4 regions of the Streptomyces sp. NRRL F-5755 genome follow, and region 4 is predicted to be linked to each of the others. Evidence: riboswitches for the same ligand, from Rfam matches in the RefSeq annotation. Region 4 holds a riboswitch; each other region holds the start of a gene.
What was found. A riboswitch is a leader RNA that binds a small molecule or an ion and turns the genes downstream of it on or off. The one in region 4 is predicted to bind cobalamin.

Region 1 (6,960 bases), on a different contig from region 4:
CACATCGCCGCGGAACTTGTTGACGAGATAGCCCGCGACCAGCGCCTGGTCCTCCCGGGACAGCAGCGCCGTGGTGCCGAAGAACGAGGCGAACACGCCGCCCCGGTCGATGTCGCCGACCACCACGACCGGGATCTGGGCAGCGCGCGCGATGCCCATGTTCACGATGTCGGTGCGCCGCAGGTTGATCTCCGCGGGGCTGCCGGCGCCCTCGCAGATCACCGCGTCATGCGTACGGCGCAGCTCCTGGAGGCAGTCCGTGACCGTACCGAGCAGCCGCTCCTGGCGCCCCGCGTGGTAGCCGCGCGCGCTCAGCTCGCCCACCGGCTTACCCATCAGCACGACCTGGCTGCTGCGGTCACTGCCCGGCTTGAGCAGTACGGGGTTCATCAGCGCGCTCGGCTCGACGCGCGCCGCCGCGGCCTGCATGGCCTGCGCCCGCCCGATCTCCGCGCCCTCGCGCGTCACGAACGAGTTCAGCGACATGTTCTGCGCCTTGAAGGGCGCCACCTTGACGCCCTTGCGGGCCAGCCAGCGGCAGATACCCGCCGTCACCACGCTCTTGCCCGCGTCGGACGTGGTGCCGGCCACCAGCAGCCCGCCGCCCAGCGGCGCCCCACCCGAACCGTTCACCTGGCACTCCTCGCCGTCCGTACGTTGCTGCTGCTCACTTGGACCTCCTGGCCGTACGGGACCGGCGTACCGCACCGGCCGCCAGACGGCCCGTGACCGTGGCCGCCAGCGCCAGCGCGCTCACCCGGCGCGACAGCCGTACGGCCCGGTCGATGTCCGCCACCGCGACGGGCCGCCCGGTGCCGCCGTTGAGCACCGGCCGGTGCTCGACCCGGCCGCCGTACGCCAGGGTGCCGCCCAGCCGTACGCCCAGCGCGCCCGCGAAAGCGGCCTCCACCGGGCCCGCGTTGGGGCTCGGGTGCGACGCGCCGTCCTGCTGCCAGGCGCGCCACGCGCCCCGCCGGTCCGGGCCGGACAGGACCGCCAGCGCGGCGGTCAGCCGCGAGCCGGGGAAGCCGGCCACGTCGTCGAGGCGGGCCGAGGCCCACCCGAAGCGGCGGTAGCGCGGTGATTTGTGGCCCACCATCGCGTCCAGCGTGTTGACGGCACGGAACGCCAGCAGCCCCGGCACGCCCGCGACCGCGCCCCACACCAGGGCGCCGACCACCGCGTCCGAGGTGTTCTCGGCGACGGACTCGACCACCGCGCGCGCCATCTGCTGCCCGTCCAGGGCCTGCGGGTCGCGCCCGCACAGGTGCGGCAGGCGCTCGCGCGCCACATCGAGGTCGCCCACGGCGAGCGCACCGCCGACGGCCCGCGCCTCGCGGCCCAGCGAGGTGCCGCCCAGGACGGCCCAGGTGGCGGCGGCGGTCAGTGCTACGGAGACGGCGGGGGAGCGGCGTACGGCACGGGTGAGGAGCGCGGCACCGGCGGCGGTTCCGCCCGCGCACAGTGCGGTGTGCAGGGCCCCGCGTCCGCGGTCGTCGCGCCACAGGCGGCGCTCCACGGCCGCCGCGGCCCGCCCGAAGGCGGCCACCGGGTGGCCGCGCCGGGGATCGCCCACGACCAGGTCGCCGAGGAAACCCAGGGCCGCGCCGCACGCGTAGCCGGCGTGTTCGGCACGCATCGGATCAGACCGCCGTCGCGCCTCGGAGGGGCAGCGGGGTACGTCCAGCAGGTCTCGAACTGCGGCCGGGCATGGCGGTAGGTCCTCACTCAGGGTCCGCGCCCTGGTTCGACGGGTACGGCGACGAGAGTCTCCTGGCTCCCCGGATCGGCGCTTCCCCCGGCCTTCCAGTCCGTACGGAACCCGCGTCCCGGACGCGGACCGTGGCCCTTGATGGAGGAGCGCTCCCCGGTGACAGTGGCGGGACCGCGCCGGATTCTCACCGGACTTCCTCATCTGTCGCCGATTGGCTCCGGCAGTCCACCACGCTCCGCGAAGCCCGTCAACTCGCGCTTGACCTGCGGCGCGGGGCCCCGCTCACGGCTGTGTCCAAGGCCACAGGGCCCGGTGCCCGGCATACGGCGACGGGGCGTCCGGTGACCGCGGCACCCGCCGCGGTCACCGGACGCCCCGGGGCGCCGTGCCGGTGCCGGTCAGGCGGCGACGATCAGGTAGATGCCGTACGCCACGGCCGCCGCGCACAGCGCGAAGCAGGCGTACGCACCGGTCCGCGCCGCCCCGCCGGGACCGTCGGCGGCCACCGCCTCGCCCTCCTGGCGCGGCTTGCGGGACGTACCGACGATGCCGAGGGTGAACAGGCCCACGATGCCGACCGTCACGACCAGCGTGACGCCGAAGACCTGGCCGAGCGCTGCCCAGTCGATGCTCATTGCGTTCTCGTTCCTTCGTGGAAGCCGGGGGAGGCGTACGTCGGGGTCAGCCGGCGGCCGAGCCGGCCTTGGCGCGGCGCTTGGTCCCGTGCGTCTCGTGCGGGTGGGCGGCCACCGGATCGGCGGTCACCGGGTCGGCGATCACCGGGGCCGCGCCGACCGGGTCGGCGAGCGGCGCGTCGGCCATCGCGGGCGCCGGGACCGTGGCCTCGACAGCCTCGGCCGCCGCGGGGACGGACCCGACCGGGCCGGCGGGCGGCGGCGAGACGGCCTGCAGGGCGGCGGTGACGACGCCCGCGGGCTCCGCGGCCGGACCCTCGTTGACGTTGGTGTGGTCCACCGGCTTGCGCCGGGAGGCCGCCCAGATCGCGCCGCAGACGGCGAGCGCGAGGACCGCGACGGCCGCGATGCCCCAGTCGCCCTGGTCCGCCAGCAGCGCGGCGCCCGCCGCGACCAGGCCGGCGGCCGGCAGCGTCAGGCCCCAGGCGACGACCATCCGGCCCGCCGTGGACCAGCGCACCACGCCGCCCTTGCGGCCCAGCCCGGAGCCCATGACGGAGCCGGAGCAGACCTGGGTGGTGGAGAGCGCGAAGCCGAGGTGGGAGGAGGCCAGGATGGTGGCCGCGGCGCCGGTCTGGGCGGCGAAGCCCTGCGGCGGCTGGATGTCGGTGATGCCCTTGCCCATGGTGCGGATGATCCGCCAGCCGCCCAGGTAGGTGCCGAGCGCGATGGCCAGGCCGGCCGAGGCGATGACCCACAGCGGCGGGTCGGCGTGCGGCGCCACGACGCCGCCGGTGATCAGCGCGAGGGTGATCACGCCCATCGTCTTCTGGGCGTCGTTGGTGCCGTGGGCGAGGGAGACCAGGGCGGCGGAGGCGATCTGCCCGGCGCGGTAGCCCTTGGCGGTGTCCTCCTCGGCGCGGTCGCGGGCCAGCCGGTACGTCAGCCGGGTCGCGGCCATCGAGGCCAGGCCGGCCACGATCGGCGCGGCGACGGCCGGGATGAGGACCTTCATGACCACGGCGCCGCCGTGCACGCCGCTCGCGCCGACGGACACCAGGGTCGCGCCGATCAGACCGCCGAAGAGGGCGTGCGAGGAGCTGGAGGGGAGCCCGGCGAGCCAGGTGACGAGGTTCCAGACGATGGCGCCGACCAGTCCGGCGAAGATCACTTCTGGTCTGATGCCGGCGGTCTCGTCGATGATGCCGCCGGAGATGGTCTTGGCGACCTCCACGGACAGGAACGCGCCGAGCAGGTTGAGGGCCGCCGACATCGCCACCGCTGCCTTGGGCTTGAGCGCCCCGGTGGAAATGGTGGTGGCCATGGCGTTGGCCGTGTCGTGGAAGCCGTTCGTAAAGTCGAACACCAAGGCCGTGACGATCACGATCCCGATGAGAAGCGTGATGTGTTCCATTCACCCAGGCAATCAGTTCGATGGTCAGTAACGCTCGGGACCGTACGGACGACGGGTGAACGGAAGGTGAACTGGGCCGGGCGCCGCGGTGACGCCCCCGCAGGGGTAGCGCGGAGGCGCCCGGGACGTCACGCGGGCCCCGTACGTATCAGCACGGGAGCCCCGCGTGTCCCGGGCGTACCGGACGCCGTGCGGCATATGCCCAGGCCCCATGACGTCCCGCGCCCGGTCTCCCGGCTCAGCCCCGGGCGAAGCGCCGGAGCTGGGCGGCCGTGCCGTTCCACTTGTTCTGGTCGCCCGGCAGCGTGCCGTGGTTCGCGTACTGCCAGAAGCTCGGGTACGCCCAGCCGGCCGGCAGCTTCCCGGGCGTGCTGTGCCAGTTCGCCAGCCACAGCGGGTGGGTGGCGGCGAACGCCCGGCTGCCGCCGGTGCAGCCGTTCCACCACCGCGCCGTCGTATAGATCACCGGCCGCCGCCCGGTCTGCCGCAGCACCTCGTTGCTGAACCCCCGGATCCACCGGACCAGCGCCGCGCGGCTCATCCCGAAGCACGCCCGATCCGGGTTGTACGGATTGTGCTCGATGTCGAGAGCCGGCGGCAGCGTCCGGCCGTCCGGCCTCCACCCGCCGCTGTGGCGCAGGAAGTGCCGGGCCTGCGCGGCGCCGGAGGACGCGTTCGGCACGCCGAAATGGTAGGCGCCGCGCAGCAGACCGGCCTTGCGCGCGCCGCGGTACTGCCGCGAGAAGTGCGGGCTGCGATACCAGTCCGACTCCGTGGCCTTGACGTAGACGAACCGGCCGCCCTTCGCCCGTACGTCCCGCCAGTCGACGGCGCCCTGGTGGGAGGAGATGTCGTGGCCGAGCGGCTTGCCCGCGGCCTCGGCGGCGGGCGGCGCGGGCACGGCGGTGTACAGGACCGCGGTCAGCGCGCCGAGGGCGAGTGTGGCGGCGGTGAGGCGGCGTCTGGCGCGCGGCGGGCGCGGGTGCCGTGGGGCGCCCGCCGCGTGCCGCGGGTCGGGCTGGTGCTCGTGGTCACGGGCCATGGTTCCCTCCCGGAATCTCCCCAGGACGACGACGTACGGGAACTGCTGCGTGCGGGCATGGCTACGTGCGGGCGCGGTGCGTACGCCATGACGGCGTACGGGCGTCATGGCGTGCGGGTGGCATGACGTACGGGCATGGCTACGTGCATGACAAATCTCCGGAAGAGTACCGAGTGATCCGTACAAGGCGGTCGATGCTCGGTCAATCCCCGCCGAGGTGTCACCGGTCCGACATGGGGCTACCGGAAGGCGGGGGTCCGCCCCACGGCCACGCCCCCGGCCCGTACGGTGTCCGCAGCCACCCGCGCACCACCCCCGCGCGCCCCGGCGGGAACGCGCCCGCACAGCACACCGGAGGGCCCACGCATGACGGACCGGGAAGCCATCGACCGCGCCTGGGACGAGCTGGTCGCCACCGCCCGCCGCACGGTCGCCGACGGGCTGGTCGTCGGCACCTCCGGCAACGTCTCGGTACGCGTCGGCGACCTCGTCCTGGTCACGCCCAGCGGCGTCCCCTACGACCGGCTCGGGCCCGGCGACCTCACCGCGGTCGGCCTCGACGGGCGCCCCGCCCGCGGCACGCTCCGGCCGACCAGCGAGCTGCCCATGCACCTGGCCGTCTACCGCGCCACCGGCGCCCGCGCCGTCGTGCACACCCACGCCGCGCACGCCACCGCCGTCTCCACCCTCGTCACCGAACTCCCGCCCGTGCACTACATGACCGCGGCCCTCGGCGGCCCCGTCCGCGTCGCGCCGTACGCCCTGTACGGCACCGAGGAGTTGGCCGAGAACATGCTCGCCGCCCTGCGCGACCGCACCGGCTGCCTCCTGCGGAACCACGGCACCATCGTGTACGGCGGCACCCTTGACGAGGCGTACGACCGCACCGCCCAGCTGGAGTGGATGTGCCGCGTCTGGCTCGCCGCCAGCTCGCTGCCCGGCCGCGAACCCGCCCTGCTGACGCCGGAACAGGTCGCCGCGGCCGGCGACCGGCTGCGCGGCTACGGGCAGCCCGGCTGACGCCCGCCGCCCGCCACGGCCGCCCCGCCCGCTGCGTCCCGGCCCGGCCGCGCGCCGCCGCGCCCGCCGTCACCCGGCCGCTCCCGCCCACTGGCCGCGACCGCCGGACTTGTCCACACTGGGGAGGATGCGTCTGGGTACTGCGGCGGCAGCGGCCGCCACCACGGTGATCGGTGCCGGCGCGGCCGCGGTGGCGGCCGGCCGGTACGCCAGCGACATGGTCCTCAAACCCGCGCCCGACCGGCCGTTGCCGGGCGACCCCCGGCTCACGGTGCACTCCACCGGCCCCGGGCGGATCACGCTCACCCGCAGCCTCGCCTCGCTGCGCCCTGGTACGTACGGCCTGACCGGCGCGGGCGCCCACGCGGTCGTCGGCCCGGTCGTGGACGACGTACCGCATCCGGCCGACACGGTCGTCCGCCGTCTGGAGCGGGTCACCCACGGCACCCTGGAGCCGGGCGCCCGGATGCGGCTCACCCCTCAGGTGCACATCGGCAACCCGCGCGACGCGCTGGGCCTCGACTGCGCCGATGTCGACATTCCCGGCGAACTGGGGGCCCTGCCCGCCTGGTTCGTGCCGGGGGCCCGGGAGACCTGGGTGATCACCGTGCACGGCCTGGGCACCACCCGCGAGCACCCCATGGTCCTCATGCCGTTCCTCAGCGACCAGCGGCTGCCCGTCCTCGACCCGGCCTACCGCAACGACCCGGGCGCCCCGCCCACCGCCGACGGCATCAGCCACCTCGGCGACTCCGAATGGCGCGATCTGGACGCCGCGATCCGCTACGCGATCCGGTACGGCGCGGAGCGCGTCGTCCTGCACGGCTGGTCCACCGGCGCCTCCATGGCCCTGCGCGCCGCCGCCAACTCCGGACTGCGCGACCGCATCGCCGGCCTCGTCCTGGACTCGCCGGTGCTGGACTGGCAGGCCACCGTCCGCGCTCTGGCCGCCGCCCGCCGTACCCCGCGCCCGCTGCTGCCGCTGGCGGTACGCGCCGCCGAGGGCAGCACCGGCCTGCACGCCGACCGGCTGGCCGACGCCTGGGTCCCGGAGCTGCTCACGGTGCCGACCCTGCTGATCCACGGCCCCGACGACACCCTCGCCCCGTGGTCCGCCTCCCGGGAACTCGCCGCC
Region 2 (6,960 bases), on a different contig from region 4:
TCCTCGGCCGCCTCCCCGACGAGGGCGAACGCCTCGCGCTGCGCTTCCTCGACGGGCTCTGTGCCCGGATCGGCGAGCGGTACGCGCCGGGCGCACGGCTCGTCATCTGCTCTGACGGGCACATCTTCAGCGACCTGATCGGCGTCCCGGACCCGCACGTCGACGCGTACAACGACGCGCTGCGCGCCATGATCCGTACGGCCGGGCTGTCCCACCTGAGCACCTTCGACCTCCGCGACGTCTACGGGGACCTGCCCTGCGACGCCAAACGCGAACAGGTACTCCGCCGGTACGCCCCGTCCCTGGGCGCCCTGCGCGCCGAAACCAAGGGCGCGGCGGCCCACGACGGCGAAACGCTGCGCCTGTACCGGGGCATCACCCGCTTCCTGTTCGAGGACACCACCGGCTTCGAGGGCACCCGTTCCGCGCTGCAACGCGCCTGCCGCAGCCGCGCCTACGGAGTCATCCGGCGCAGCCGCGCCTGGGGCGAGCTGATCGCCGAGCACCACCCCGACGCCGTACGGCTGTCCATCCACCCGCAGCCGCGCGGCGCGGCGAAGTTCGGCATCCGGCTGCTCGACGCGCCCGACGCCTGGATGACGCCGTGGCACGCGTGCGTACTGCGGCAGGCCGACGGCGGCGTACGGCTGCTGCGCGCGGCGGACGCGGCCCGGCTGGGGCACCTCGTCCACCGGGACGGCCGCCCGAGCCACTATGCGGAGGGAGCCGGGCGGCCGGTGCCGGTCCGGATGACGGCTCAGGTGCCGCCGTCCGCGACCCGCCGCTGATCCACGGCGATCAGCGGGTCCCTCGTCAGCGGATGGTCGACCACCGTCGCCCGTACCCCGAACACCTCGGCCAGCAGCTCCGGCGTGAGCACCTCGCGCGGCGCGCCGGACGCCACCACCGCCCCCTCGGACAGCACATGCAGCCGGTCGCAGACCGAAGCCGCCGCGTTCAGGTCGTGCAGCGAGACGAGCGTCGTGCAGGCCCGGCCGCGCAGCAGGGCCAGCAGCTCGACCTGGTGCCGTACGTCCAGGTGGTTCGTCGGCTCGTCCAGTACGAGCACGTCCGGGGCCTGGGCGAACGCGCGGGCCAGCAGCGCCCGCTGCCGCTCGCCGCCGGACAGCGCCGAGAACCGCCGCCCGCCGTACCCGGCCAGTCCCACCTCGGCCAGGGCGCGGGCCACCGCCTCCCGGTCGGCGCGGTCGTCACCCGCGAACGCCCGCTTGTACGGGGTGCGGCCCATCGCCACCACCTCGTGGACGGTGAGTTCGAAGTCGCCGCCGCGTTCCTGGGGCAGGGCGGCGATGTGCCGGGCGGTACGCGTCGGCGGCATGGACCGGATGTCCTCCCCGGCCAGCAGCACCCGGCCCGCATCCGGCCGCAGGTGCCGGTAGACGGTACGCAGCACCGTGGACTTGCCGCTCCCGTTCGGTCCGATCACTCCCGCGATCTCCCCCGGCGCGGCCATCAGATGTACACCGGCCACCACGCACCGGCCCGCGTAGGACACGCGCAGGTCCTCGATGTCGATACGCAGGCCGGGGGCGGGGCGGGGGTGTTGGTCGCCGATACGGCCACCCGTATCCACATCCACGTCCGCTTCCGTCATGCTCTTCCGGCTCATGCCCCCACTCCCAACCGCCGGTCCAGCACATAGAGCAGCACCGGCGCACCGATCAGCGCCGTCACCACCCCCACCGGCAACTCCTGGCCGTCCATGGCGGTACGGCACACGATGTCGACCACCACCAGCAGCAGCGCCCCGGTGAGCGCGGCCAGCGGCAACAGCCGTCGGTGGTCGCCCCCGACGATCAGCCGGCACAGGTGCGGCACCATCAGGCCCACGAAGGCGATGGCCCCGGACACCGCGACCAGTACGCCGGTCAGCAGGCTGGTCACCACGAACAGCAGCCGGCGCAGCCGGACGACGTCCACGCCCACGCTCGCCGCCGTCTCGTCCCCCATGGTCAGCGCGTTGAGCGCGCGGGCACGTGCCTGGAGGGCCAGCAGCCCGGCGGGCACGGCGAGCACCGGCAGGGCGAGCGTGCCCCACGTGGCGCCGCCGAGGCTGCCCATCAGCCAGAACAGCACGCCGCGCGTCTGCTGTTCGTCCCCGGCCTGGAGGACCAGGTAGCTGGTGAACCCCGCCAGGAACTGCCCGATACCGACGCCCGCGAGCACCAACCGCAGCGGCGCGAAACCGCCACCGCGCCGCGCCAGCGTCCAGACCAGCGCGAACGCGGTGAGCGCCCCGGCGAAGGCGGCCAGGGACAGGCCCAAGCCCCCGCCCAGCCCGAACGCCCCTCCCGCTCCCCCTGCTCCGAACACTCCGTCCATCCCGGCCATGACCCCCGCGCCCAGCACGATCGCGGCCACCGCGCCGAGCGAGGCGCCGTTGGAGATGCCCAGCAGGTACGGGTCGGCGAGCGGGTTGCGCACCAGCGCCTGGGTGGCCGTACCGACGAGCCCGAGCCCCGCGCCGACCAGCGCGGCGAGCAGCGCCCTGGGCACCCGCAGCTGCCAGACGATCAGATCGTCCGTACCGGGCCGCGGCGGCTCCCCGCCCAGCCGCCGGAACACCACCGACCACACCTCGCCCGGAGCGATGTCGGTGGCACCGAGCGAAACGGCGGCGGTCAGCGCGACGAACAGGGCGAGGAGGAGCCCGACGGCGATCCAGAGCGTGTGGGCGGGGCTTGGGGGCGTACGGGTGGGGCCCGGGGGCTTATCGGTGGGGCCTGGGGCCGTACCGGCGGGGCTCGCGTCCGTACGAGCGGGCCCCGCGCCCGTACCGGCCGGCCCCGCATCCGTACGGGCCCGCCCCGCAACCAACCGCCTCATCAGCGGCCCGCCCCGCCGGCAGCCAGGCCATCCGTGCCCTCCGTGCCCTCCACGCCGCCCAGCCGGTCCGGATACAGCGTCGCCGCGATCCGCCGTACCGTATCGGCGTTGCCGACCCCCGCGATGGTCGTCCGCTCCGAGCCGATGCGCAGGAATTTCCCTTCCTTCACCGCGCGCAGGCCCGCCGTGGCCGGGAACGTCCGGAGGAATTGCTCGGCCTCGTCGAACGCCTTCTCATTGGCCGCGGCGCTGCCCCGGTTCCGTACACCGAGCTGGATCCAGTCCGGGTCCTTGCCGACCACGTCCTCCCACGAGACCCGCTGGAAATCCCCCGCGCAGTCCGCAAAGACGTTCCGCGCCCCGGCCTCGGTCAGCACCGCGTTCGCCACCTGCCGGTTGCAGACGGCCACGGGCTGCTTCGTTCCCGCGTCGAAATCGAAGAAGAAATACGAGGGCCGTTTATCCGCCGGTACGTCCGCGATGGCCTTACGTACCCCGGCAACCTTCTTCTCCATCTCCGCCACCAGCTGCAACGCCCGCGGCGACGTGCCCGTGACCTGCCCGAGGCGCCGGATGTCCCCCTCCACCGCGGACAGATCCCGCTGCGGCACCTTCTTGCGCGGCGCGCATGCCGTCGAGGCCAGATAGACGTGCTTGATGCCCGCCGCGGCGAATTCCGTCTCGGTCGGGCCGGTCGCCGCCCCGCCCATGTTGCCCATCGAAGCGAATGTGTCGATGTAGAGATCGGCCCCGGAACCGAGCAGCTTCTCCTTCGGAATCACCGTTTTGCCCAGGACCGGCACCCGCTGCGCCCGGGCGTCGAGTTCACCCGGCAACGTGCCTTTGCCCGGCGGGAAACCGGTGCCGACAATCCGGTCCTCGACACCCAGCCGAAGCAGCATCTCCAGACTCGCCGCATTGCTCGTGACGATTTTCCGCGGCGCCGTGGAAAACGTCGTCTTCCGCCCGTCGCAATCGGTCACAGTCACCGGAAAGCCACTCGCCTCGCCATCCCGGCTGCCCGAGGCCCCGGCCTCCCGCCCGTCGGCGCTGCCGCACCCCGCGGCCAGCGCGGCCACCGCCAGCACCGTCACCGCCGCCGTCACCGTCCGGCCCTTCGCCCCCAACCCCGGTCCCGGACCCACCACGTGCCCATTGATACGAGGACGCATATGCCCGCTCTCCCTGCCTCTCGACTGTCCGACGGCCCGCCGGCGCGGGCCCGGATCAGGTAGTCGAGCGACCGGCGCCCCGGGTTCCCGAGGCAGTGGCCCGGTGGCCGGCGCGCTGACCGGCGGCAGCGACGGCGTTAGAGTGTCCGGGCCGTGGTGTTCGGGAAGACCGGTGACGACCGTAAGGTCCAGGCCGGAGCGGCCCTCGCCACTGTGATCGGGAAGTTCCCGCCCCTGCCCGTACGCGCCCTTCGCCGTACGGAGCCACTGGCCGCAGCCCGCGGCCGGGAAGGCCGGGGCGGGCGCGCACACCCGTCAGCCAGGAGACCGGCCACGGCATCTCACGAACTGATCCACGAGGTGCTGGAGCGTGACCACCGGATGCCCCTGTCCACAGATCCCCCCTACTCTTCTTCCCCTTCCTCCCCTTCCCCCGCTTCAGCCGCGTCGCCCTCAGCTGCCCCCGACGGCTCCCGCGGCGGCTCCCCCGATGGCCCCGCCTCCCCCCTGCCCGACTTCCGCTGGCGGCGGCAGGACACCGTGCGGACCGCGGGACTGATAGCGGTCATCGCCGGGCTGCACATCGTCGCCTTCGGCGTGCTCTTCCTGCTGGTCGTACCGCACCACTACGCGGTGGGCTCGCAGGTCTTCGGCGTCGGCCTCGGCCTGACCGCGTACACCCTCGGCATGCGGCACGCCTTCGACGCGGACCACATCGCCGCCATCGACAACACCACCCGCAAACTGATGGCCGACGGCAAGCGGCCGGTCTCCGTGGGCTTCTGGTTCGCGCTCGGACACTCCAGCGTGGTCGTCGCCATGGCGGCGCTGGTCGCCGGCGGCGCGCAGCTCGCGGGCACCCTGCTGGACGACGAATCGCGCACCCACCAGGTGCTCGGCACCGTGGGCACCACGGTCTCCGGCGGTTTCCTGTACCTCATCGCCGCGCTCAACCTCGTCGCGCTGGCGGGCATCTGGCGAGTGTTCCGCGCCATGCGACAGGGCCGGTACGACGAGACGGAGCTGGAGCAGCACCTCGACTCGCGCGGCTTCATGAACCGCATACTGGGCCGCTTCACCCGCTCCATCACCCGGCCCGGCCAGATGTACCCGCTCGGCCTGCTCTTCGGCCTCGGCTTCGACACCGCGACCGAGGTGACGCTGATGGTGATGGCGGGCAGCGGCGCGGCGGCCGGTCTGCCCTGGTACGCGATCCTGGTGCTGCCGCTGCTGTTCGCGGCCGGAATGAGCCTGTTCGACACCCTGGACGGCACGTTCATGAACTTCGCGTACCAGTGGGCGTTCTCGAACCCGGTACGCAAGGTCTACTACAACCTCACGATCACCGGCCTGTCGATCGCCGTCGCGTTCTTCATCGGCACCATCGAGCTGGTCACCGTCCTGCACGACAAGCTGGACCTGAAGGACGGCGTCACCGGCTGGATCTCGTCCATCGACCTGGACAACGTCGGCTTCATCATCGTCGGCCTGTTCGTGGTCGTCTGGGCGGCGGCCCTGGCCTACTGGCGCTTGGCCGGGGTGGAGAAGCGCTGGTCGGCGCGGACTTCGGGAGCGGAGGCCGGGGTCGGGGAGGGCGGCTGACAGAGGCTGGGGGGCGGCTGGCAGAGGTCGGGGAGGCGGCCTGACGGGACCGGGGTGAGCCAACGTGCTACGAAGCTGGCCAGACGGTACGCGATACGCCCCTGCCCCTCACCCTCTGCCCCTCCCTCCCCTCAGGTGGCCGACCCGGCCGCCGCCCCCGTCTTGAGGTCCCGCCCCCAGCGCGCCAGCTCCGCTTCGAGGTCGAGCGGGCGGAGCCGGTCCGGTTCGTCCGGCCCCGGCCAGTCCTCGCGCGGCACCCGCCACATCACCTCGAACTCGTTGCCGTCCGGGTCCTTCGCGTACACCGACTTGGACACCAGGTGATCGGTGGCGCCGACCAGCGCACCCCGCTCCGCCAGCTCCGCCGCCACGTCCGCCAGCTCGCCGAGGGTCCCGACCTCCCACGCCAAGTGGTAGAGCCCCACCCGGCCGTGCTCGGGCCCGGGGGCCGCGGCCCCCACCGCGAACAGCCCGAGATCATGATCGTTGGCCGTTCCCTCCGCACTGAGGAACGCGGCCCGCCCCGGAATCTCCGTATCCACCCGGAACCCCAGCGTCTCGCTGTAGAAGGCCACGGCGCGCGCCACATCCCGTACGTAGAGCACCGCGTGATTCAACCGCCGTACCGCCACGTCAATCCCTCACCTTCCGCTGCTCACCGACAACTTCCCGACCTGCCCGCCCCCGCCCTGCGCCGCTCACTTGCGGATCAGCAGGAACACGACCGCCACGACCACACCGAGCACCAGGGCGGCCACGCCGTACGCCAGCCGGTGCGCGCGCAGGACCGGCAGCAGCCGGTCGACCGCGTACCGGCCGGGGCCGGTCAGCGTGAGCGCCGCCGCGCCCGCGGTGAGCAGCAGCTCGTACTCGACGCCCTCGGGCGCGAAGAACCCGCCGCCCCACTTCACCCCCAGCGCGTTCACCATCGTCCCGACGAGCGCCGCCCCCGCCAGCGGCGTCAGCAGCCCGAGCACCAGCCCGAGGCCGCCCAGCGTCTCGCTGAGACCGGCCACGACGGCCATGGCCTTGCCGGACGGGTAGCCGCTGGCCGTGAAGAACTGACCGGTCCCGTCCAGCCCGCCCCCGCCGAACCAGCCGAACAGCTTCTGCGCACCGTGCGCAGCCATGATCAAGCCGACCGCGAGCCGCAACAGCAGCAGACCGATGTCGTAGGCGTGCGGGCTAGCGGCATGGCGGCCGTCGACGCCGCTGCCGTAGTCACGGAGGGGGCTGAGGGGGGAGGTCATACGAACGCTCATTTCTGTCCGGGCCCGGGCGGCCACCATCGAAAGTACTTGAAGTTTCAAGTCACCCTTCGAAGATACATATCACTTGA
Region 3 (6,960 bases), on a different contig from region 4:
CGCGGGTCGGTTCCGTGTCGGCGGGGGTGACGAGGGTGATCAGGACGTCCTGGGCGTCGATGATCAGGTGACACACCAGGTCCCGTACGAGCCAGCCGGCGCAGCCCGACGGCCGCGCGAAATCCTCGTCCGAAAGCTCGGCGACCGCGGTGCGCAGCGCCGTCCAAGAGCGTGAGAAGAGATCCACGGCCGCAAGCTAGCAGCGCCCGGCGTCGGCCGCGACCGGATTTCGTCCGCCCGGGCCATGCGGGACGGGGCAGTGGTGGCAGGAGTGTGCGTATAGATGCAGTTGAGCTCGGCTCCGTCGGGGCGGAGCCGAGCTCAACAGTGATTCACCGAGCACAACAGCGACTTACTGCGTTCAGGTGCGCTTCTTATTCGTCTTGCGCTCCTTGGCCGCCGCTCGGCGAGCCTCTTCCTGCTCCCACAATGCCTTGAACTCCAGCGTCCGTGCGTCGAGTTCGAGCGGCTCGTCCTCTTCCTTCCACAGCCCCTGATCCTTCAACTGCTGGGTGTGGACCTCCACGGGAGGCTGGGGGTCGAAATCGCTGGGCCGCGGGCCCTCCGGTCCGCTGGGGCCGATCCGGACCAGCCGCTCCACCCGCGTAATACGGAACCGGCGCCCATCGACGCTCAGACCGTTGCTCCGCTTCTCGTCCAGCGCATCGGCCGCTCGCGCATACTCCGCCCGCTTCTCTTCCGACAGCCGCAGATTGAACGGGGCCATCACCCGGAGCCATGCGGCAAGCCCGTCCCTGGCCCCTTGCGGAGTGGAATCCGACGCCCCCGGATTCTGCGCCCTCCACTGCCCGTCCACCCGTTCCGAGGTCATGAACACCGCCGGCAGCAGCACACCGCCCGGGTATTTCTCGGCGGCGCGCAGGGCGTCGATGCGTACCTCCGCGGGCGCATTGGGGGAACCGCCGACGAAGTGGACGAGATCGAGTTTCAGAAGGCCGTCGGACAGGCCGGTACTGACGTAAGGATCAACAACGAATCCCTTGGTCCGGGACGGCACGCGAAGCGCTTCGCCGACCTCCGCCGGATCGGGGTCGGAGGGGCGGGGCGGTTCGGGACCGCTGCGGCCCATGCGGATGAATTTCGACGCCCGTACGATACGGAATCGCTCGCCACGGACGCAGATCTCGTCGACGACCTCCCGGTCCATGCGCAACGCCGCCGCCATCCACACCTTCTGCGCCGCCGCGTCACCGGATTCGTCGGCCCGTTTGGCCCGCAGGCGGAAGTGCGACCCCAGGGAATCCCTGGCGCCCTGCGGTTCGCTGGCGCCGTGCTCGGACAGTTCCCAACCGCCGGCATCGCGCTCCTTCGCGTGGAAGAACTCCGCCAGCCCCACCCCCAGAAGTTCCGGGTAGCGCTCGCGCGCCTGCCACGCCTCCAGGTCCGCCAGGGCGGCAATGGGCCCGTCCTGCGGAGCCACCCGGAAGGTGAGGTAGCCGGGCACCCTGTCCTCGTAACCGTTCATGCACCGAATGTGCCGGAAGCGGTGGCGGCTCCGCCGGAAAACCGGGGAAACAACCCGGTCGCGCATGGTGAGCGTGCAGGTGTGTGATATGGGCACAAAGCAGTTCGGGGCGATGGGCCGCATCGTTCGGCTCGGAGGCCAGATGCCCCAGGGAGACGGGGAGGTCGCGCAGGGGCCGGGGGCCCTCGCCGCGACGGGCTGCGTGGGCACCAGATCAGACAGACGGGCCACAACCCGGCGCCCGCCAATCGGGCAACTCAGGCCGGGCGGCGCCCCTTCGGCGCGCTCGCTCAGGCCCGTACCGTACGGATGGACGCGTCACGCCTCGCACCGCAAGCGACACGCCCCGCCCCTCGAAGCGCAGCCTCTCGAAGCCCCACCCCTCGAAGCGCGACCTCTCGAAGCGCGCCCCCACACCCCTCCCCCACGCCCCTCCCCGGCACCACCCCACCAAGACCACCAAGACCACCAAGAACACCCCCGCAATCCCACCACCCCATTTCCGTTGCCCCCTCAACCATTCAGCAGACCGGACCACCCATCGCGGAATCCCCCGCACCCCCGAGATAGTTCACCGCGAAATCATCATTGGTCCATATCAATGCCCCGGCGTACAGCCCGAATTCGCCCCGGACCACCGGTCATGGCATGATCACCCAGCTCCCTTTCCGCACATCCGCACTTCTTCGCAACCGTCCCATTGTTGTGAGGCGCCGTTGCCGGAGGCGACTTCGTCACGGCGTGCCCCACCCCACATTCTCTAGGGCTCACCTTGCGTACGATCACCAAGCAGGCACTCATACCTGCCCTGACCGTCATCTCCCTGCTGGCTTCCGGCTGTTCGTCGGGCAGTGGCGCCGGCCCCGACGCCGGCACCGGCGGGTCCGGCGAACCCGGCGCCGGGGCGACCGCCGCCCAGGCCGCCGAGGGCCATGACGCCGCCGACGTCACCGCCGGCAAGGGCGGCAGCGGCGGGCAGCGGCTGGCCGTCGGTGCGGCTCCCACGTCGTCCGGCCCCGCCGGTGCGGCGGCCGTGGCCCGCCCGTCCGGCGACGGACGCCCGCAGTACAAGTCCGCGGTACGGGTCGCCTCGTACGACCGCCGCAGCGGCCGCGCGGTCGTCGTCAGCCCGGCGAAGCACCTCCCGAACCCGTCCTCCTCGGCCTCCGCATCCACCGCCCCCTCCCCCACTCCCTCCGCCTCCGCTCCCGCGAAGAACTCGGCCGTGGCCGTCGGCGACGTCATCGCGAGCGCGCCCGCTCCCGGCGCCCCCAGCGGCGTCCTGGCCAAGGTCACCGCCGTACGGGGCACGACGGCGAAGGGCACCGAGGTCAACACCGCGCCGGCCACGCTCGATGCGCTGCTGGGCAAGGGCAAGGCCGATGGGAAGGTGCCCGTCGATCCGGCTGCCGTCTCGGTCGAGCCGCTGGTCAAGGGGGTGAAGGTTTCCTGGGCGAAGAATGGCGAGCGCCGCTTCGGGCCGCACGGTGCCACGCTGCCCCTCGGCAGTCTGCGCCTGGACGTCGGTGCTTCGGTCGCCACCGCGGAGGGCGCCCCGGCGAGTGCCTCCGCCTCGGTTGGCGGCTTCGTGCAGCTGTCGCCCAAGGTGGAGTTCGCTTACGACGGCAGCCGAGCGCACGCCACGCCCTCTCCCGCCTCCGCCAACCACACGGCACCCGGCGGCGCGTTCATCGGGCTGTCCGGTGACTGGTCCTCCCAGTGGCGCTTCAAGGGCCAGGCCGCTGCCTCCACGGGTAAGCCGCTGCGGATGCCGTTCGCCAAGCTCCACGCCGATCCGGTCATCCAGGTCGGCCCGGTGCCGGTCGTCGTCAACCTCGACCTCACGTGCTACCTCGCGGTCGAGGCGGACGGCCGGGTCAGCGTCGACATCAAGCAGGACCTCAAGGGCGACTTCCGGGTCGGCGGCAGCTACTCCTGGGCCGGGGGCTGGAAGCCCGTCAGCGAATCCGGCATGCACTCCACCCCCGTACAGGCCGCTGTGACGGCATCGGGCCAGGCGAAGGCCACGCTCGGTACCGAGGCGAGCGTCGGCCTGTACGGTGCGGTCGGTGTGAGCGCCGATGTCGCTCCGTATCTGCGCGGCGAGGCCAGTGCCGCGGCCATCGGTTCCTCCGACGGGAAGGGTTCCGTCACGGCCGACTGGAAGGCTTTCGGAGGGCTGGATCTGAGCGGCTCGCTCCAGGCCCAGCTGACGATCTTCGGCACTCCGCTCTTCCAGAAGCGCATTCCGCTGGGCACCTTGCACCGCGAATGGAAGCTCGCGTCCGGCCGGTTCTCCTCCGGCACGTCGCAGCCGTCTGCCGGCTGAACCCTCCGTCACGTAGCGCCGAAGCCGTACGGGCCGGTCCCTGCCGGATCCCGTACGGCTTCGACGTCCCCCCATCTCATTTCCCGTCCCGCCATATGAACAGGTCTGTCCGCTCGGGCCCCGCTCGATCTACTGTGTCCGGTGCAGCTGGTTCGCCCTGCCCGCCAGGCAGGCGCGTCGTAAGAGGGAACCCGGTGGGAATCCGGGACTGCCCCGCAGCGGTGAGCGGGAACGACCGCCGTCATACGCACTGGATCCGGGCCGCGGATCCGGGAAGCGACGGCCAGTAGGTGCCCGCCGGGAGAGCCCGGCAGGCGTGCCCGCGAGTCCGAAGACCTGCCCGTTGCCCGCGCGCGTCCATGCGTGCGCGGTCTTCCCGGAGACCTCGAGGGCGGGTTGGGAGCGTTCCGGACTTGGTCCGGAACCGTACATGTCAGGCGGGCAGGAGCGTCGGCGTACGCTTCGCGGCTCGTCCGACGCGTCGTTCCTTCGCGTTCTCGTCCCGTTTCCGGGACGTACTCAAGAACACATCCGCGAAGGAGAGTTCCGTGACAGCGAAGCCCGCAGCCGCGGCAGCACGGGCCACCGTGTACGGCTACCCCCGCCAAGGTCAGCACCGGGAACTGAAGAAGGCCATCGAGGGCTACTGGAAGGGCCGCGTCACCGCGGACGCCCTGGTGGAGACCGCGCGGGGCTTGCGCCGTGCGAACTGGCAGCAGCTCGTGGACGCCGGCGTGCACGAGGTGCCGACCGGTGACTTCTCGTACTACGACCACGTCCTGGACACCAGCGTCATGGTCGGAGCCGTCCCGGACCGGCACCGCGCCGCCGTCGAGGCCGGCGCCCTGGACGGCTACTTCGCGATGGCGCGCGGCACTCAGGACGTGGCGCCGCTGGAGATGACGAAGTGGTTCGACACCAATTATCACTATCTGGTGCCTGAACTGGGGCCCGACACGGTCTTCGCCGCGGACTCCGCCAAGCAGGTCGGCGAGCTGAAAGAAGCGCTCGCCCTCGGGCACACGCCGCGTCCGGTGCTCGTCGGCCCGGTCACCTACCTCCTGCTGGCCAAGCCCGCCCCCGGGGTCGCCGCCGGCTTCGACCCGCTGATCCTGCTCGACCGGCTGCTGCCGGTGTACGCGGAGGTCCTGGGCGATCTGCGCGCGGCCGGGGCCGAGTGGGTGCAGCTGGACGAGCCCGCCCTCGTCCAGGACCGCACCCCGGCCGAGCTGAACGCCGCGGAGCGCGCGTACCGCGACCTCGGAGCCCTCACCGACCGCCCGAAGCTGCTGGTCGCCTCGTACTTCGACCAGCTCGGCGAGGCCCTGCCGGTCCTGGCCAAGGCTCCCGTCGACGGCCTGGCGCTGGACTTCACCGAGGCCGCCGCCGGCAACCTGGACGCGCTCGCCGCCGCGGGCGGCCTGCCCGGCAAGCGCCTGGTCGCCGGTGTCGTCAACGGCCGCAACATCTGGATCAACGACTACGAGAAGTCGCTGGCCACGCTCGGCACCCTGCTGGGGCTGGCCGACCGGGTCGACGTGGCCGCCTCCTGCTCCCTGCTGCACGTGCCGCTCGACGCCGCCGTCGAGCGCGACATCGACCCGCAGATCCTGCGCTGGCTCGCGTTCGCCAAGCAGAAGACGGCCGAGATCGCCACCCTCGCCCGCGGCCTCGCGCAGGGCACCCACACGATCGCCGCCGAACTGGCCGCCAACCGCGCCGACCTGGCGTCCCGCGCCGGTTCCGCGATCACCCACGACCCCGCCGTACGCGCCCGCGCCGCCGCCGTCACCGACGCGGACGGGCGCCGCTCGGCACCGTACGCGAAGCGCGCCGCCGCCCAGCGGGCCCACCTGGGCCTGCCCCTGCTGCCGACCACCACCATCGGCTCCTTCCCGCAGACCGGTGAACTGCGCGCCGCCCGCGCCGATCTGCGGGCCGGGCGCATCGATACCGCCGGCTACGAGGAGCGCATCAGGAACGAGATCCGCGAGGTCCTCGCCTTCCAGGAGAAGGCGGGCATCGATGTCCTGGTGCACGGCGAGCCCGAACGCAACGACATGGTGCAGTACTTCGCGGAGCAGCTGACCGGCTACCTCGCCACACAGCACGGCTGGGTCCAGTCGTACGGCACGCGGTATGTGCGTCCGCCGGTCCTGGCCGGTGACATCTCGCGGCCCGAGCCGATGACGGTGCGCTGGACGACGTACGCCCAGTCCTGCACCGACCGGCCCGTCAAGGGCATGCTGACCGGCCCGGTCACCATGCTCGCCTGGTCCTTCGTACGCGACGACCAGCCGCTCGGCGACACCGCGCGCCAAGTGGCCCTGGCCCTGCGCGACGAGGTCGCCGACCTCGAAGCGGCGGGCACCTCGGTCATCCAGGTGGACGAGCCCGCCCTGCGCGAGACGCTGCCGCTGCGCGCCGCCGGTCACGCCGCCTACCTCGCCTGGGCCACCGAGGCGTTCCGCCTCACCACGAGCGGCGTGCGGGACCGGACCCAGATCCACACGCACATGTGCTACGCCGAGTTCGGCGACATCGTCCAGGCCATCGACGATCTCGACGCCGACGTCATCAGCCTGGAGGCGGCCCGCTCCCACATGCAGGTCGCCCGCGAACTGGCCGCACACGGCTACCCGCGCGAGGCCGGCCCCGGGGTGTACGACATCCACTCGCCCCGCGTGCCCAGCGCCGAGGAGGCGGCGAGCCTCCTGCGCAAGGGCCTCGACGCGATCCCGGCCGAGCGCCTGTGGGTCAATCCGGACTGCGGCCTGAAGACGCGCGCCTGGCCCGAGACCCGCGCTTCGCTGGAGAATCTGGTCGCCGCCGCGCGGACCGTTCGGGCGGAGATTCCTTCTGCCTGATGTCGAGGGGCTGTGACAGCCGGTGATTGCTTATGGCGAGAACCGGTGACGGCCGGTGACTGATTGCGGCCGGAACCCGTGACGGCCGGGAGGGCGCACGCCCGAGCGTCCTCCCGGCCGTCCACCACCGCCTTCCGGCGTCACGCCCCACCGGTACCCCCACGAGTGGTTACGGACGCTCCCCCCTGCATCTACACTACGTCCTCCTGCACCTCGTCTGACCTGCGTAAACAGCGTCGTTGAGCCGGTTCCGGAGAGTGAGGAGAGGCCCTGTGTTC
Region 4 (6,960 bases):
AATCTCACGAAGCGGCGGGCAGTCGACCTGTGCCGCGTCGCCGCCATGCTCTGTCGCACTGCCTGACGGGCGGCCTCTCCCCCCGTACACGCCCGGCCCGCTGAGGCCACCCCTGCCACTTCCCACGCAGCGCCGCGCCCCTCGCCGCAGCGCGCACCGGCGTACGCGTGCCCCGCAACTGCCCCGGAGGAGAACAACATGAGCCGTAGCGACGTCCTGGTGGACGCCGACTGGGTCGAGGCCCACATCGACGACCCGAAGGTGGTCATCGTCGAGGTCGACGAGGACACCTCGGCCTACGACAAGAACCACATCAAGAACGCCGTCCGCATCGACTGGAAGCAGGACCTCCAGGACCCGGTGCGCCGCGACTTCGTCGACCAGGCGGGCTTCGAGAAGCTGCTCTCCGCGAAGGGCATCGCCAACGACGACACGGTCGTCCTCTACGGCGGCAACAACAACTGGTTCGCCGCGTACGCGTACTGGTACTTCAAGCTGTACGGCCACGACAGCGTCAAGCTGCTCGACGGCGGCCGCAAGAAGTGGGAGCTGGACTCCCGCGACCTGGTCGACGGCTCGCAGGTGCCGAACCGCCCGCAGACCGACTACAAGGCGAAGGCCCAGGACACCTCCATCCGCGCCTTCCGGGACGACGTCGTCGCCGCGATCGACAAGCTGAACCTGGTCGACGTGCGCTCCCCCGACGAGTTCAGCGGCAAGCTGCTCGCCCCCGCGCACCTGCCGCAGGAGCAGTCGCAGCGCCCCGGCCATGTACCCAGCGCCCGCAACATCCCGTGGTCGAAGAACGCCAACGACGACGGCACCTTCAAGTCGGACGACGAGCTCAAGGCCCTCTACGAGGCCGAGAACGTGGACCTGGCGAAGGACACCATCGCCTACTGCCGGATCGGCGAGCGCTCCGCGCTCACCTGGTTCGTCCTGCACGAGCTGCTCGGCCAGTCCAACGTCAAGAACTACGACGGTTCGTGGACCGAGTACGGCTCGCTGGTCGGCGTGCCGATCGAGCTGGGCGCCGCAAAGTAGGCGCACCGCCGCAGTACCGCCCCCGTACCCCTCAACCCTCCAAGGAAGTACCGACATGTGTGGAGCACAGGCCGGCGGCCCGGACGCTTCGACGATCAAGCCGGGCGAGACCACCATCCAGGGCAGCGTGACCCGCGACGGCCAGCCCGTCACCGGTTACGTGCGCCTGCTGGACAGCACCGGCGAGTTCACCGCGGAGGTCCCCACCTCGGCGACCGGGCAGTTCCGCTTCTACGCGGCCGAGGGCACCTGGACGCTGCGCGCGCTGGTGCCGGGCGCGACCGCCGACCGCACCGTGGTCGCCCAGCAGGGCGGCCTCGCGGAGGTCGCGATCGCCGTCTGACGACGGCGACCCATACGTACGCGCGTACGGCCGGAGGGCCGCACCCCAGGGGTTTGGACGCCTTGGCTGGGGGTGCGGCCCTCCGCGCTTCCCAGGCACCCCCACCGGACCTACGGTGGAAACATGTCCGCGCACCAGCGTCCGCCCGCGCAGCGCCGGCACCGCCGGTACTTCGCCCTGATGGGCGTGTGCATCACCCTGTTCGTGCTGGCGTGGGGTGTGGTGCGGCTGTGGTCCGTGCCGGCGGCCGTGGCGATGTGCGTGGTCGCCATGGTCATCCCGCCGTTCGCGGCGATCACCGGCAACCGGCGGGAGCCGGGTGAGCGCTGGTGGGACGAGTCCGGCGACCCGGAGTCGGACCGGTGGTGGCGCGAGCTCGACGATCACGGCCACGGGCGCCGCTGAGCCGCGTACGCCCGGCCCGCCCGCTTCCTGGCCGCAGGCGCCCGCCTCAGTACACCAGCGCCTGCACGCCGTCCGGCATGACCTCGCTGACGAAGACCTGCGCCCCGGCGATGCGGGCGCCCTCGATCAGGTCCTTCTCCTCGATGTCCCGGCGCGCCGCGCACTGCGTGCACACGGTGATGGTGCCGCCGCCCGCCGTGATCGACTCGATCAGGTCGGGGAGCGGGGCCGCGTGCGGCAGCTCGAACTCCGCCGCGCGGCCCGGCAGCGCGAACCACGCCGACTCGCCGGTCAGCCACAGCGAGACCTGCACCCCGCTCGCCACGGCCACCGCCGCCACGGTGAACGCCTGTGAGCACCGCTCGGGAGCGTCCGCCCCCGCCGTCACCTTGATCACCAGCTTCTTCGCCATGTGGCCACTCTAGGGCGCGCGGCGGACCTCACAGCGCTGCCCCCGGCCACGCCGACTAGACTCGCTCCCGGTCCGTAACACCTCACTGACGTCCGAGGAGCGCGCTCGTGCTTGAGGCAGTCTTCACCACCCTGCTCGTCCTGGTCGCCGTCGGCGTCGTCGCCTTCGCCGGGCTGACCTGGAAGAAGCTGTACCAGGGCCAGCGCTGACCCCCGCCGGACAGACCAGAACCTCCCCCAATACAGATCGCCTGAGCTGATGATCGAGATCCCGTCCGACCTGAACCCGGCCCTCGTGCCCCTCGCCTTCCTGCTGGGCAACTGGGAGGGCGCGGGCGTCGCCGACTTCCCCGGTTCCGAGAAGTGCAACTTCGGCCAGGAGGTCACCTTCACCCACGACGGCCGCGACTTCCTGGAGTACACCTCGCACAGCTGGGTGCTCGACGGCGAGGGCAAGAAGGTCGCTCCGCTGGAGACCGAGTCCGGCTACTGGCGCATCGACAAGGACCGCAAGGTCGAGATCGTGATGATCCGCGACGGTGGGGTCGCGGAGGTCTGGTACGGCGAGCTCGCCGACCAGAAGCCGCAGATCGACCTGGCCACCGACGCCGTCGCGCGCACCGCCGCCTCTGGCCCGTACAGCGGCGGCAAGCGCCTGTACGGCTATGTGAACAGCGACCTGATGTGGGTCGGCGAGAAGGCCACCCCCGAGGTCCCGCTGCGCCCGTACATGTCCGCGCACCTGAAGAAGGTCGTCGACCCGCGCGAGTGGGCCAAGGACATCAAGGACCTGCCGGACGACGGCATCGCGTTCTTCAAGTAGACAGCTTCTTCAAGAAGACAGCACATCGTCACACAGCGCCCCGCGGGGGAAGTCCGGTGAGAGTCCGGCGCTGACCCGCAACGGTAAGCGGAAGCCTGCTTCCGCAAGCCCGATCGCCCGCGGGGGCGCCCGTTCCTGACAACTCGCCGTGGACTGCGAGGGGACTCCGCCGCCGGCCTCGCGCCACGCGCCGTCACCCTTACCGTACGGAAGCGGCCCGAGCCGAAGGCGTACGTCCCCTTGGCCGCCTCCGCCCGTACCGCCGCTCCCCCGGAGCCCACCTCCGGGCCGCGCCGTACCGCCGCCCCGGTGCGTACCGTGCCGCTGGCCGCCGGGCTGGTCCTGGCGCTGCTCGCCTCACTGCTGTGCGGCGTCGGCCTCGGCGCATCCGGCGTGGGGTGGACCGATGTGCTGCGCTACCTCGGCGCGGGGCTGACCGGCGGCACCATCGCCCCGGACGAGGTCTCCGCGTACACCATCGTGTGGGAGCTGCGCTTCCCGCGCGCCGTGCTGGCCGCCGTGGTCGGCGCCGGGCTCTCCGCCATCGGCGTCGCCGTGCAGGCCCTGGTGCGCAACGCGCTCGCCGACCCGTTCGTGCTCGGCATCTCCTCCGGCGCCGCGGTCGGCGCCAACGCGGTCCTGCTCTTCGGTTCGCTCAGCGCGCTCGGCGTGTGGGCGCTGTCCACCGCCGCGTTCGGCTCGGCGCTGCTGGCCATGGTGCTGGTGTACGCGGCGGCCCGCAGCGCGCACGGTCTGACCCCGCTGCGCCTGGTCCTGACCGGCTCCGCGATGTACTACGGCTTCTCCGCCGTCTCCACGCTGATGATCTTCGCCCATGACCACGGCGAGGCGGCGCGCTCCGCGATGATGTGGCTGCTCGGCAGCCTCAGCGGCGCGGGCTGGGGCTCGGTACCGGTCGCCGCCGCCGCGGTGGCCGGCGCGCTGCTGTACCTGACGCTCTCCGCGGGCCGCCTGAACGCGCTCGCCATGGGCGACGAGTCGGCCGCCGCGCTCGGCGTGGACCCGGGACGGCTGCGCCGGGAGCTGTTCGCGGTCACGGCGGCCGTCACCGGCGCGGTCGTCGCGGTCAGCGGGGCGATCGGGTTCGTCGGGCTGATGGTGCCGCATGTGACGCGGATGCTGGTGGGCGCGGGGCACCGCCGCGTGCTGGCGGTGGCGCCGCTGCTGGGCGCGGTGCTGCTGGTGTGGGTGGACATCCTGTCCCGGGTGCTGCTGGCGCCCGTGGAGCTGCCGGTCGGGGTGATCACGGCCGTCATCGGGGTGCCGTGCTTCGTCCTGCTGATGCGGCGGCGCGGCTACTCGTTCGGGGGCGGGGCGTGATGCGGGGATACGGCACATCGTCCGGAGGCGAGGTCTGATGCGGCTCGATATCGACGCGGTGTCCGTGGACGTGGCCGGGGCCCGGCTCGTGCACGACATCACCCTGCACGCCGGCAGCGGCCGGGTCGTCGGGCTGGTCGGGCCCAACGGCAGCGGCAAGTCCACGCTGCTGCGCTGCGCGTACCGGGCGCTGCGCCCCGCCGCCGGGGCGATACGGCTGGACGGCGCCGACCTGCACGCCATGGACGTACGCGAGGGAGCCCGCCAACTGGCCGCGCTGCCGCAGGAGTCGGCGACCGAATTCGGCTTCACGGCCGCCGAGGTGGTCGCCATGGGGCGGCTGCCGCACCAGCGCGGATCGGGGCGCCCCAGCGCCGCGGACCTGCGGGTGTGCGAGCGCGCGCTGGACCGCACCGGCGCCGCGCACCTGGCCGAGCGGGCCTTCCTGAGCCTGTCCGGCGGCGAGAAGCAGCGCGTCCTGATCGCCCGCGCGCTGGCCCAGGAACCGAAGGTGCTCGTACTGGACGAGCCGACCAACCACCTCGACATCGCGCAGCAGTTGGAGCTGCTGACGCTGGTGCGGGACAGCGGACTGACGGTGCTGACCGCGCTGCACGACCTCAATCTGGCGGCCGGGCACTGCGACGAGCTGTACGTCATCTCCGGCGGCCGGATCGTCGCCTCCGGCGCGCCGCACGACGTACTGGCTCCGGAACTGCTCGCCGAGGTCTTCGGGGTGCGCGCGCACCGCGTACCGCACCCCGAGACCGGCGCCGTCCAGCTGCTGTTCGACCGCCTGCCCGGCCGTACCGGCGCACCGACCACCCCATGAGGACCTTCATGCGCACCCGCCACCGCTCCGCCGCCCTGCTCACCGCCCTCGCGCTCGCCGCGCTCACCGGCTGCGGCGCGCACGTCGCCGAGGACGGGAAGGGAGACTCCGCCAAGGCTTCCGGCTCCGGACGGTCCGGGCACTACCCGGTCACCATCGAGAACTGCGGCACGAAGACCACGTACGACAAGGCGCCACAACGGGTGGTCACCAACGACGTCGGGATCGCGGACATCATGTTCGCGCTCGGGCTGGAGGACCACATGGCCGGGTACGTGATGCCCGAATACCGGGGCAAGATCGACGCCGTCGCCTGGAAGGACGCGTACGGCAAGGTGCCCTGGCTGTCCAAGAAGGCGATCACCAAGGAACTGGCCCTGGACGCCAAGGCCGACCTGGTCTTCGCCGGGTGGAACTACGGCTTCGGCGAGGACAGCGACGTCACCCCCGCCTCCCTGAAGAAGCTCGGCATCGGCAGCTATGTGCTGACCGAGTCGTGCCGCAACGGGGCCGACGGCGAGAAGGGCACCGCGCGCGGCGTGATGCCGCCGCTGGACGCGCTCTACACCGACCTGAGGACGCTGGGGAAGATCTTCGACGTCGAGAACCGGGCGGACGCACTGATCGCCAAGTACCGCAAGCAGGTCGCCGACGCGCAGGCCAAGGCGCCCGAGGACGGCGCGCGGCCGACCGTCTTCCTGTACGACGGCGGCCAGGACAAGCCGATGACCTCCGGCCGCTTCGCCGGGCCGCACGACATCATCACCAAGGCCGGCGGCGACCATGTGATGAAGGACCTGAAGGACTCCTGGACCACGGTGGGCTGGGAGACGGTGGTCGAGCAGAATCCCGACGTGATCGTCATCAACGATTACGGCACACCGACCGCCGAACAGAAGAAGTCGTTCCTCAAGTCGTATGCGCCGCTGAAGAATGTCTCCGCGATCAAGAACGATCGCATTTTCGTCATGGATTACGCCGATCTGGTGGAGAGCCCGCGCAACCCCGCGGCCGTCACCGCGCTCGCCGGCTACCTGCGGGGCGTGAGCGGCCACTGACCGGACACGGCCGCCGGACGAACGCGCCCGCCGGACGCCCTCCTACACTGGGAGCGTGGTGAGCACCGACTGGCAGAGCGACCTCCGCAAGCGCGGGTACCGGCTGACCCCGCAGCGCCAGCTCGTGCTGGAGGCGGTGGACAAACTCGAACACGCCACCCCCGACGACATCCTCACCGAGGTGCGCAGGACGGCGGGCGGCGTGAACATCTCCACCGTCTACCGGACGCTGGAGCTGCTGGAGGAGCTGAAGCTGGTCAGCCATGCCCACCTCGGGCACGGCGCGCCCACGTACCACCTCGCCGACCGGCACCACCACATCCACCTGGTGTGCCGGGACTGCACGCAAGTGATCGAGGCCGATCTGTCGGTGGCCGAGCCGTTCACGGCGACGCTCCGGGAAACGTTCGGGTTCGACACGGACCTGAAGCACTTCGCGATCTTCGGGTGCTGTGCGGCGTGTACGGAGAAGAGCGCGGCCGCGGCGCCCGACGACGGGCCGGGGGCCGCGGGCGGCGCCTCCGGGGCCGGGTCGTAGCCGGGCGCACCGCCCGGGGCAGGGCACCGGCGCACCGGTCGTAGGCTGGGGGTATGCCGCGCCAACGTGAAGCCAGTCCGCTGCTGTCGCTGCCCGGTGCCGTCCCGGCCGAGGCCCCCGACGAAGGTGTCGCCGCCCACTACGGCGACCTGTTCCGCGAGCAAC

Region 1: it holds a riboswitch for cobalamin, as region 4 does, so the genes downstream of both, ADK86_RS36190 (cobalamin biosynthesis protein) here and ADK86_RS15690 (FecCD family ABC transporter permease) in region 4, are expected to answer to the same signal.
Region 2: it holds a riboswitch for cobalamin, as region 4 does, so the genes downstream of both, ADK86_RS29225 (HoxN/HupN/NixA family nickel/cobalt transporter) here and ADK86_RS15690 (FecCD family ABC transporter permease) in region 4, are expected to answer to the same signal.
Region 3: it holds a riboswitch for cobalamin, as region 4 does, so the genes downstream of both, metE (5-methyltetrahydropteroyltriglutamate--homocysteine S-methyltransferase) here and ADK86_RS15690 (FecCD family ABC transporter permease) in region 4, are expected to answer to the same signal.

Annotation. Positions count from the first base shown of each region.
Region 1 is NZ_LGCW01000309.1:9,487-16,446, forward strand. Features, by position in the region: gene ADK86_RS36185 (cobyric acid synthase) at 1-609, opposite strand, end outside; gene ADK86_RS36190 (cobalamin biosynthesis protein) at 668-1,639, opposite strand; cobalamin riboswitch at 1,767-1,915, opposite strand; gene ADK86_RS36195 (hypothetical protein) at 2,113-2,349, opposite strand; gene ADK86_RS36200 (inorganic phosphate transporter) at 2,396-3,763, opposite strand; gene ADK86_RS36205 (lysozyme) at 4,002-4,805, opposite strand; gene ADK86_RS36210 (class II aldolase/adducin family protein) at 5,172-5,825, shown strand; gene ADK86_RS36215 (alpha/beta hydrolase) at 5,953-6,960, shown strand, end outside.
Region 2 is NZ_LGCW01000284.1:112,020-118,979, forward strand. Features, by position in the region: gene ADK86_RS29205 (L-tyrosine/L-tryptophan isonitrile synthase family protein) at 1-788, shown strand, start outside; gene ADK86_RS29210 (ABC transporter ATP-binding protein) at 758-1,543, opposite strand; gene ADK86_RS29215 (FecCD family ABC transporter permease) at 1,627-2,847, opposite strand; gene ADK86_RS29220 (ABC transporter substrate-binding protein) at 2,847-3,953, opposite strand; cobalamin riboswitch at 4,157-4,370, shown strand; gene ADK86_RS29225 (HoxN/HupN/NixA family nickel/cobalt transporter) at 4,368-5,621, shown strand; gene ADK86_RS29230 (VOC family protein) at 5,753-6,253, opposite strand; gene ADK86_RS29235 (DoxX family protein) at 6,320-6,871, opposite strand.
Region 3 is NZ_LGCW01000206.1:26,810-33,769, forward strand. Features, by position in the region: gene ADK86_RS17660 (maleylpyruvate isomerase N-terminal domain-containing protein) at 1-187, opposite strand, end outside; gene ADK86_RS17665 (DUF5954 family protein) at 362-1,486, opposite strand; gene ADK86_RS17670 (hypothetical protein) at 2,259-3,815, shown strand; cobalamin riboswitch at 3,947-4,174, shown strand; gene metE (5-methyltetrahydropteroyltriglutamate--homocysteine S-methyltransferase) at 4,364-6,682, shown strand; gene ADK86_RS17680 (lysophospholipid acyltransferase family protein) at 6,955-6,960, shown strand, end outside.
Region 4 is NZ_LGCW01000148.1:38,446-45,405, reverse strand. Features, by position in the region: gene ADK86_RS45640 (putative leader peptide) at 1-66, shown strand, start outside; gene ADK86_RS15715 (sulfurtransferase) at 199-1,044, shown strand; gene ADK86_RS15710 (DUF1416 domain-containing protein) at 1,100-1,387, shown strand; gene ADK86_RS15705 (DUF3099 domain-containing protein) at 1,511-1,792, shown strand; gene ADK86_RS15700 (DsrE family protein) at 1,839-2,204, opposite strand; gene ADK86_RS15695 (FABP family protein) at 2,463-3,026, shown strand; cobalamin riboswitch at 3,035-3,166, shown strand; gene ADK86_RS15690 (FecCD family ABC transporter permease) at 3,267-4,367, shown strand; gene ADK86_RS15685 (ABC transporter ATP-binding protein) at 4,405-5,199, shown strand; gene ADK86_RS15680 (ABC transporter substrate-binding protein) at 5,208-6,257, shown strand; gene ADK86_RS15675 (Fur family transcriptional regulator) at 6,313-6,795, shown strand; gene ADK86_RS15670 (YgfZ/GcvT domain-containing protein) at 6,849-6,960, shown strand, end outside.